Rhodopseudomonas boonkerdii: one gene and its partner. The protein of the gene in region 2 interacts with the protein of the main gene of each other region in a pairwise test. Links are inferred from orthologs where the notes say so. Each region holds a gene or a part of one and is shown on either strand. Other genes may lie near its edges.

Region 1 (4,163 bases), 1.2 Mb from region 2 along the record:
CTCGGCGCATATCGAGGCTCAGCACCATCTGCCGCTGCTGCCCGGCACCAATGTCGCCGTGCTTACGGCGATGGCGCATGTCATCGTCACCGAAGGCTTGGTCAACGAGACCTTCGTGCGTGAGCGTTGCGACTGGAGCGAGTTCGAGGACTGGGCGAGCTTTGTTGCCGAACCCTCGCGAAGCCCGGAAGCCACCGCCGTCCAGACCGGGGTCGATCCGAAGGAACTGCGTGCGGCCGCCCGTCTCTATGCCACCGGCGGCAATGGCGCGATCTATTACGGCCTCGGCGTCACCGAACACAGCCAGGGTTCGACCACGGTCATCGCCATCGCCAATCTCGCCATGGCGACCGGCAATATCGGCCGTCCCGGCGTCGGCGTGAATCCGCTGCGCGGCCAGAACAATGTGCAGGGCTCCTGCGACATGGGCTCGTTCCCGCACGAACTGCCGGGTTATCGCCACATCGCCGGTGATGCGGTGCGCGAGCAGTTTGAGGCGATGTGGAACGTGAAGCTCAATCCGGAGCCGGGCCTGCGCATCCCCAACATGTTCGACGCCGCTACCGAAGGCACCTTCATGGGCCTTTATGTACAAGGCGAAGACATCCTGCAGTCCGATCCTAACACCTCGCATGTGGTCGCGGCGCTGTCGTCGATGGAATGCGTCATCGTGCATGATCTCTTCCTCAACGAGACCGCCAACTACGCCCACGTGTTCTTCCCGGGGTCGACCTTCCTGGAGAAGAACGGCACTTTCACCAACGCCGAACGTCGCATCCAGCGCGTGCGCAAGGTGATGTCGCCGAAGAACGGCATGGAAGACTGGGAAGTCACCTTGGGCTTCGCCAAGGCGCTCGGCTTCGAGATGAACTATACCGATCCGTCCCAGATCATGGACGAGATCGCGGCGTTGACGCCGACTTTCGCCGGCGTCTCCTACGAGAAGCTGGAAAAGGAAGGTTCGGTGCAGTGGCCGTGCAACGAGAAGCAGCCGCTGGGCACGCCGATCATGCACATGGATGGCTTCGTGCGTGGCAAGGGCAAGTTCATGCGTACCGAATATGTAGCGACGGACGAGCGCACCGGTCCGCGCTTCCCGCTGTTGCTCACCACCGGCCGCATTCTCAGTCAGTACAATGTTGGCGCGCAGACCCGCCGCACCGATAACGTCGTCTGGCACGAGGAAGATCGGCTCGAACTGCATCCGCACGATGCCGAACAGCGCGGCATCCGCGATGGCGACTGGGTGCGGCTGCAGAGCCGTGCCGGCGAGACGACCCTGCGTGCGCTCATCACCGAGCGTGTGGCGCCGGGCGTGGTCTATACGACCTTCCATCACCCGACCACGCAGGCCAATGTCATCACCACGGAGTTCTCGGACTGGGCCACCAATTGTCCGGAATACAAGGTGACGGCGGTGCAGATCTCGCCCTCGAACGGTCCGTCGGAATGGCAGAAGGAATATGAGGAGCAGGCCCGCCAGTCGCGCCGGATTGCGCCGTTGGAGGCCGCCGAATAATCCATGTTTGAGCCGGTTCGCAAAGCTGCCCGAAAAGTCTGGCGCCGTCACGGCGTCAGCGAGGGGCTGCGCGCCGTACCTGAAGAGACTGCGCTGGCGATCACCTATAACGGCGGGACCTATGCCGTCATGATGGGAACGCCGCAGGATTACCGGGACTTCGCCTATGGCTTCAGCCTGAGTGAGGGGGTGGTTGCAGACATCGGCGAGATCGAAAGCTTCGAGGCCGTCGAATTCGACGATGGTGTCGAGCTGCGCATGTGGCTATCCTCCGACAAGGCAGAAAGCATCAGCGCGCGGCGTCGGCAGATTGCAGGCCCGACGGGCTGCGGATTGTGCGGCATCGACTCGATCACCGAAGCGGTAAAACCAGCTGCGGTGGTCGGAGCGGGTGGCTCATTCACTTTCGGTCAGATCATGACGGCAGTGGATGCGCTTGCGCCGTTGCAGAAGATCAATATCGAGACGCGCGCCGTGCATGCGGCGGCATTCTGGACGCCGGATCACGGTATCGTCGCGCTGCGCGAGGATGTCGGTCGCCACAATGCGCTCGACAAGCTCGCGGGCTCGCTGGCGCAAGCCAGGATCGATACAGGGCAGGGCATGGTGCTGCTCACCAGCCGTGTCTCCGTCGAAATGGTGCAGAAGACCGCTGCCATCGGTGCGCCACTGATGGTGTCCGTTTCCGCGCCCACTGCGCTTGCCATCCGTCTGGCCGAAGCTGCGGGCATCACGCTCGCCGCGATCGCGCGTAGCGACGGTTTCGAGGTTTTCACACATCCGCACCGCGTCACCGCGGGCGTTTCGGGACAAGACAATGGACACCCACGTGCACACTTCGTCGCCTGACCGGCTGATCTACATGGCCAACCAGATCGGCGACTTCTTCAACAGCCAGGGTCATGACAAGGCCGTGGCGGGCATCGCCGAGCACATCAAGAAGTTCTGGGACCCGCGCATGCGGAAGAAGATCTTCGAGCACATCGACAATGGCGGGGCAGGGCTGAAGCCGAATGTGCTGGAAGCGATCACGTCGCTGAAGAAGTGACGCTGTTGCGTCGTTCCGGGTTCGCGCCTGTGGCGCCCCCCGGAATGACGAATATTAGGCCTCCCCCGGCGTCTGTGCCTTCACTGCGAGCGCATGCACGGTTCCGGCGAGTTCCGCAGCCAGCAGGGTATTGATCATCCGGTGCCGGTCGATCCGGCTCTTCCCTTCGAAGGCCTCCGACACAATATTGACCCTGAAATGGGTTTCACCCTCGGGACGGTGGCCCATGTGACCGGCATGCAGATGCGACTCATCGGTCACGGTTAGGCTGTGGGGCGAGAAAGCCTCCGTCAGCTTCTTTGTGATGTTATCTTTCATGGTCATGATGACCGGCTTAGCCGCTCGGGCGGGGGGCCGCAATCGTGATGTCATGTCGGCCGGCAGGGGTGGTATCTCCCTCGTGGAGGGCCTGTGAGGGTAATCCGAATGTCAAGACTTGAAGCTTTGTGCGTTGCGTAGTCAAAGTCAGCCATGCCCATCGACTCATCCAAATTCTTCGACAGCATCCGTATCAAGCCGAACAAGCTGAGTGCGAAGCAGCAAGCCGCTGCCCGCGAGGCGTCGGTGATGTGCGAGTGGCCCGAATGCAAGAACAAGGGCCCCCATCGTGCGCCGAAGGGCCGTGCGCAGGACAAGGAATATTGGCATTTCTGCCTGAATCACGTCCGCGAATACAATCAGGGCTACAACTTCTTCCAGGGCATGGCCCCGGATGCCGTTGCCAGTTACCAGAAGGACGCGCTGACGGGCCACCGTCCGACCTGGAAAATGGGCGCTAATGGCACCAAGGGCAAAGGCAAGACCGGCGCGGCCAATCTCGACGGCGCCGTCGATCCATTCTCCATGTTCGATGAGATGAATGGCCTCGGCCGTGGTCGCCGCCGCGCTCAGGCGGAAGCGCCGAAGCCCGAAGCGCGCAAGGTCATGAATGCCGAGCGCAAGGCGCTCCAGGTCATGGGCCTGACCGCCGAGGCGACGCTGGACGACGTCAAGGCCAAGTACAAGGCGCTGGTCAAACAGCACCACCCGGACGCCAACGGTGGCGACCGCTCCACGGAAGATCGCCTGATCGAAGTCATCAAGGCTTACAACTACTTGAAGACGGTTATCCGGGCTTAGGCTCTGCCTTCGGGTGGCCTCGCCACCCATTCCGCCCGTCATCCTAAGGAGCCGCGTAGCGGCGTCTCGAAGGATGGCCGAAGAGCGCCGGGCCATGCCATTTCATGGTTCGAGACGGCGCTGCGCGCCTCCTCACCATGAGGGACTGCGGAAGTGGCCTCGGGCGCACCCATACTTCCAATTAACCATCTGCTCCGTCCGTCGATCCTCCGCCGCAATTCCGCCCGTCGTCGAATCTTCAATCTCTTTTCACCATCGCCCGAATGGAACCGGGCCCTCACGGGTGGTTGTGTTGCGAGCAGGGCGCCTTAAGGCTAATATTTCGAAATGAATAAGGACAAATTTGTCTTTATTCGTTGGGGTGTCGGTTTCAGCCGGCTGCGGAGTTTCATCTTGATCAATCGCACGCTCGTTCGCGCGCTGCTCACCTCGGCCGTGTTGTCGGCCGGTGCGCTGTTGGCTGGCTGCAACGGCGAG
Region 2 (5,223 bases):
AGAGTGTGTCGCCCGACACGACTTCGATCACACGTCCGAGAATGTCGGTGGAATGCCCGTAATTCCACAGGGTGCCAGGCTGCTCGGCCAGCGGCAGTTGCGCGATGCGCTCGGCCCAGGAAGCATTGTCCCAGTCGCGGCCGAAGACATCGAGCTGCGCATAGCGTTTTCGCGCGGGATCTTCGCCATAGAAGCCGTAAGTAATGCCGGATGTATGCTTCAGCAGATCGGCGATTGTGATCGGACGCCGCAGCGGAGTCAGCCCGAAACTGGCGTGCTCATCGCCGCCGGTCGCATCCAGCCCGACCTTGGCCTTGGCAAATGCCGGAATGTATGTCGACAGGGGATCATCAAGCTTGAGCTTGCCATCTTCGACCAGCATCATGGCCGCAACCGAGGTGATCGGCTTGCTCATCGAATACAGTCGGAAGATCGAATTCGCCGTCATCGGATGGCCGCTGTCGCGATTGCCGAATGTGTCGAAATAAACGCGCTTGCCATGCTGCTGCACCAGCACCACCGCGCCGGGGATCTTCCGCTCGGCCACCATGCCGAGGAAGTAATCGTCGAGCTTGAGAAGTTTGTCGGGCGAAAATTCGCGCGCGACAGCTTGTGCTTTCTCGGCGCGCGCGATTGGCACCGCAGCGCGATCGGTGCCGGCACCGAACAGCGCCAGCAACATGAGCGCAACGGCGCTATTTCTCCAGCGCTTCATAGACGAGCAGCTTGAGCGAGCGCTGGATGCGCTGGCGTTCCGAGGGCGTCTGTTCGAGCAGGATCATGAAGAAGTCCTGCACGGGATCGATGATGAAATAACAGCCGGACGCGCCGTCCCATTTCAGCTCGCCGAGCGATCCCGGCGGCGGCGGCTTGGCATTGCCCGCATCGGTGCGCACGGCAAAGCCATAACCGAATCCGAAGCCGTCGCCGGGGAAATAGAGATAGTCGCGCGCAATGCCACTGCCCTTGCCGATGTGATCGGTGGTCATGTCCTTGAACGTCACCGGGCTCAGATAACGCTTGCCGTCATATTCACCGCCGTTCAGCAGCATCTGCGCGAATTTGCGATAGTCGGACAGGGTCGAGACCATGCCGCCGCTGCCGGACTCCCATTTTCGATAAGTTTCGGGGCGCCCTTGCCGTCCCGTGCGGAAATCGCTGTCCCATCCCATCGGCTTGGCAAGCAGCGCCTCTTTCGCCTTTTCCTTCACGTAAAAACCGGTCGAGGTCATGCCGAGCGGCTTGAGCAGCTTCTCCTCCTCGAAACCGAGCAGCGTCTTGCCCGACACGACTTCGATCACGCGGCCCAGAATGTCGGTGGAGTGTCCGTAGTCCCACATGGTGCCGGGCTGATATTCCAGCGGCAGTTGCGCGATGCGATCGGCGAACTCCTTGTTGTCGAAATCGCCATTGTAGATATCGGCATTGCCATAGGCGCGACGGACCAGGCTGTTGCCATAGAAACCGTAGGTGATGCCCGACGTGTGGAGCAGGAGGTCCCGGATGGTGATCGGCCGGTTTGGCGGCACGATCTCCAGCGCCTTCTCGCCATTCTCCAGCGTCTTTTCGACCCCGACCTTGGCCTTCGCAAAGGACGGAATGTATGTCGAGACGGGATCGTCGAGCTTCAGCTTGCCCTCGTCCACCAGCATCATCGCCGCAAATGAGGTAATGGGCTTCGACATGGAATGCAGACGGAAGATCGTGTCCGCTGTCATCGGCTGCTTGGTGTCGGGATCGCGAACGCCGAAGAAGCGCTCATAGACAGGCTTGCCATGCTGCTGGATCAGCACGATGGCGCCCGGGATCTTGCCGTTGTCGATCTGCGTCTTGAAGAAAACGTCGATCGCGTTGAGCTTCTCCTGGGAGAAATGCGCGCCGGCAGGGATATCGAAAGTGCCTTCGGAAGCGAAGCGGTCTTCGGCTACGGCGAAGGTCTGAAATAGGAATGCAGCGGCACCAGCCGCAAATATCGCGCCGGCGATCAGTGCGCGCATCACATCCCGTCGCCCCATTGCAGATCCTCGTGACCAGACAGCGCGAAGTCTAGCGACGCACCGGTCTCAAACAAGAGGCGCAACGCCAGCCAGCGTGCTGCGATGCAATCCGGCAGATGGCTCGGAAAAACAGCAAAAGGTGACCGTGCGAATACCGGGTGTTTTCGACACCGTTTCGACGACCGCGCGTACCGCAATGCCCGCAGCACGTTTGGCGGGGAAGCCGTAGACGCCGGTGGAGATCGCCGGGAAGGCCACCGTCGCCAGCCCGCTCGCCTCACAAAGCGCGAGCGAGCGCCGGTAACACGAGGCGAGCGCAGCGTCCTCGCCCTGTTGGCCACCATGCCAGATCGGGCCGACCGTGTGGATCACATGGCGGGCGGGCAAACGGTATCCAAGGGTGATCTTGGCATCGCCAGTGGCGCAGCCGCCCAGCAGGCGGCATGCGGCCAGAAGCTCCGGGCCGGCGGCCTGGTGGATCGCGCCATCCACGCCGCCGCCGCCAAGGAGCGTTTCATTGGCGGCGTTGACGATGGCATCCACGCTGAGCGTGGTGATGTCGGCCACGATCACGTCCAGCGTCACCGGGCCGATTTGTCGTTGGAAGATCAGGCCGACGCCTGGGCTTCGATCACGCCCTTCTCGGCCAGCAGGCTCTGCAGCTCACCGGCCTGGAACATCTCGCGGACGATGTCGCAGCCGCCGATGAATTCGCCCTTCACATAGAGCTGGGGAATGGTCGGCCAGTTCGAATAAACCTTGATGCCGTCACGCAGTTCAGCGGATTCGAGAACATTGAGGCCCTTGTAGCCGACGCCGACGTGATCCAGGATCTGGACCACCTGGCCCGAGAAACCGCATTGCGGAAACTGCGGCGTGCCCTTCATGAACAGCACCACGTCGTTGGTCTTCACTTCGTTCTCGATGAATTGCTCAATGCTCATGATCGCGTCCTTGCTCGCAGCCTGATCGCTGCCTGCCCGTTCGGCGCAGCGGCCCTCGCCTGCCCATATATGTAACCGAAACCGTTTCGCATCCCAAGCCGAAAGCCCGGTTGGGCGGGCATTTCCGGCTAGCCGCGCAGCCCTCTGGTCGCTTTTCCGCAGCTTGTCCAGGCGGCGGAAGAGCGGATTTATATGATGGGAAGCCTTTCATCCCGTTTGGAAGGCCCCATCTAGGACAAACCCGTTCCGTGGAACCCATCGGGAAGACTGACGTTCTCCTCAAAATCGGAGACTTTCGTGACGCCAACAGCATCCGCCCAGCACGCAGCCCCGATCCTCCAGGCCGGCGCCCTCGCCAAACAGTTCAGCAATGCGTTTCTGACGGTTCGTCATGAGACCGAGCGCCGTGCCGCGCCGTTGACTCCGGAAGATCAGCTGATCCAGTCGATGCCCGACGCAAGCCCGGCCAAGTGGCACCGTGCACATGTGACCTGGTTCTGGGAGCAATTTCTGCTTGGAGAACATCAGCCGGGCTACAAGGTTTTCCACCCCGATTACGCCTATCTGTTCAATTCCTATTACGTCTCCGCAGGTCCCCGCCACGCACGTGCCCAGCGCGGCCATCTTACGCGGCCCTCGGCCGATGAGGTCACCGCCTATCGTCGCCATGTCGATGACGCCGTCGTGAAATTCGTCGACACCGCAAGCGAGGACAAGCTCGCGTCGCTGGTCCCGCTGCTCGAAGTCGGCATGAACCACGAGCAGCAGCATCAGGAGCTGATGTACACCGACATTCTACACGCCTTCGCGCAGAACCCGATTCCGCCGGCCTACGACGCCGACTGGCGCTTCCCGCGTTCAATGCGCAGCAGCGACGCATGGACCACCCTGACCGAAGGCATCCATACCATCGGCCATCAAGGCGACAGCTTCCATTTCGACAACGAGAAGCCTGCACACCGTGCCCTCGTCGGTCCCGTGAGACTCGCGCGCAATCTCGTCACCAATCGCGAATGGCGTGCCTTCATGGATGACGGCGGCTATGACAAGGCCGCGCTGTGGCTGATGGACGGCTTTGCCGCCGCGGCACGCGAGGAGTGGCAGGCGCCCGGCCACTGGCGCAAGATCGACGGCGAATGGCGGATCATGACGCTGGGCGGTCTGCAGACAATCGATCCCGACTCACCCGTTTGCCACGTCAGCTATTACGAAGCCGATGCCTTCGCGCGCTGGAGCGGCAAGCATCTGCCGACCGAGATGGAATGGGAAGTTGCCGCTCGCGCAAACAGTCTCAACGATGCCTACGGCATCGTCTGGCAATGGACGCGCAGCTCCTATGCTCCCTATCCCGGCTACCGTGCCGCCGAGGGCGCCCTCGGTGAATACAACGGCAAGTTCATGGTGAACCAGTATGTGCTGCGCGGCTCGTCGCTGGCGACGCCCGAGGGTCACAGCCGCGTCACCTATCGCAACTTCTTCTATCCCCACCATCGCTGGCAGTTCACCGGCCTGCGTCTCGCAGATTACGGCAACTGATTTCATCACCATCGCATTGGATGCGACCGCGTTGAGGAGAGAGTCATGAACGTTCACGCCCCTCTGGCTGCCGTGGAAGTCGACCCGGCCACGTCCAGTTTCGCTGCCGACGTCACCGCAGCCCTGTCGCAGCAACCGAAGAAACTCTCGCCCAAATATTTCTACGACGAAGCGGGCTCTCGATTGTTCGAGCGAATTACAAAGCTTCCCGAATATTATCCGACGCGCACCGAACTGGGCATTCTGCGAGCTCGCGGCAAGGATATCTGCTCGATCATCCCGGAGGACGCGGCACTGGTCGAATTCGGCGCCGGCGCCACCACCAAGGTGCGGCTGCTGCTCGAACAGTGCTCATTCGGCGCCTATGTGCCGGTGGACATTTCCGGCGACTTCCTCGCCGGTCAGGCGGAAGAATTGCGCAAGGATTTCCCGGCGCTGAGCGTGCTGCCGGTGAATGCAGACTTCACCACGACCTTCTCGCTGCCGGACGAGGTGGCGGCGATGCCGAAGGTCGGATTCTTCCCGGGCTCGACGCTCGGCAATTTCGATCCGCACGAAGCATGCGCGTTCCTGCGTTCGGCACGCGCGATCCTCGGCAAGGGCGCCCTGATGCTGATCGGCATCGACCTCGAAAAGGACGAGCGCATTTTGCAGGCTGCCTATAATGATGCCGCCGGCGTCACCGGCGAATTCAACAAGAACGTGCTGGTGCGGATCAATCGCGAACTCGGTGGCGACTTCGACCT

The links. Proteins that work in one complex are often made in the same cells at the same time.
Region 1: the proteins of grxD (region 2) and E0H22_RS04745 interact in binary tests that used the Escherichia coli proteins (3 or more experiments, as listed by UniProt). The link is inferred for Rhodopseudomonas boonkerdii from one-to-one orthologs.

The regions. Positions count from the first base shown.
Region 1 is NZ_CP036537.1:1,017,637-1,021,799, forward strand. Bases 1,257-4,109 are described here. They hold E0H22_RS04745 (BolA family protein), read right to left. Parts: upstream 2,892-4,109; coding sequence 2,622-2,891; downstream 1,257-2,621. Other genes in these bases: fdhF (formate dehydrogenase subunit alpha), read left to right, coding at 1,257-1,519; fdhD (formate dehydrogenase accessory sulfurtransferase FdhD), read left to right, coding at 1,523-2,368; E0H22_RS04740 (formate dehydrogenase subunit delta), read left to right, coding at 2,337-2,567; E0H22_RS04750 (J domain-containing protein), read left to right, coding at 3,039-3,686; E0H22_RS04755 (L,D-transpeptidase family protein), read left to right, coding at 4,080-4,109. Outside these bases: more of fdhF, read left to right, coding at 1-1,256; more of E0H22_RS04755, read left to right, coding at 4,110-4,163. UniProt on the Escherichia coli protein: Transcriptional regulator that plays an important role in general stress response. Has many effects on cell morphology, cell growth and cell division. Acts by regulating the transcription of many genes, including dacA (PBP-5), dacC (PBP-6), ampC and mreB.
Region 2 is NZ_CP036537.1:2,227,237-2,232,459, reverse strand. The notes cover bases 1,274-4,033. They hold grxD (Grx4 family monothiol glutaredoxin), read right to left. Parts: upstream 2,942-4,033; coding sequence 2,606-2,941; downstream 1,274-2,605. Other genes in these bases: egtB (ergothioneine biosynthesis protein EgtB), read left to right, coding at 3,239-4,033; E0H22_RS10275 (O-acetyl-ADP-ribose deacetylase), read right to left, coding at 2,064-2,606; E0H22_RS10280 (serine hydrolase domain-containing protein), read right to left, coding at 1,274-2,015. In the rest of the region: E0H22_RS10285 (serine hydrolase domain-containing protein), read right to left, coding at 1-715; more of E0H22_RS10280, read right to left, coding at 696-1,273; more of egtB, read left to right, coding at 4,034-4,477; egtD (L-histidine N(alpha)-methyltransferase), read left to right, coding at 4,523-5,223. UniProt on the Escherichia coli protein: Monothiol glutaredoxin involved in the biogenesis of iron-sulfur clusters.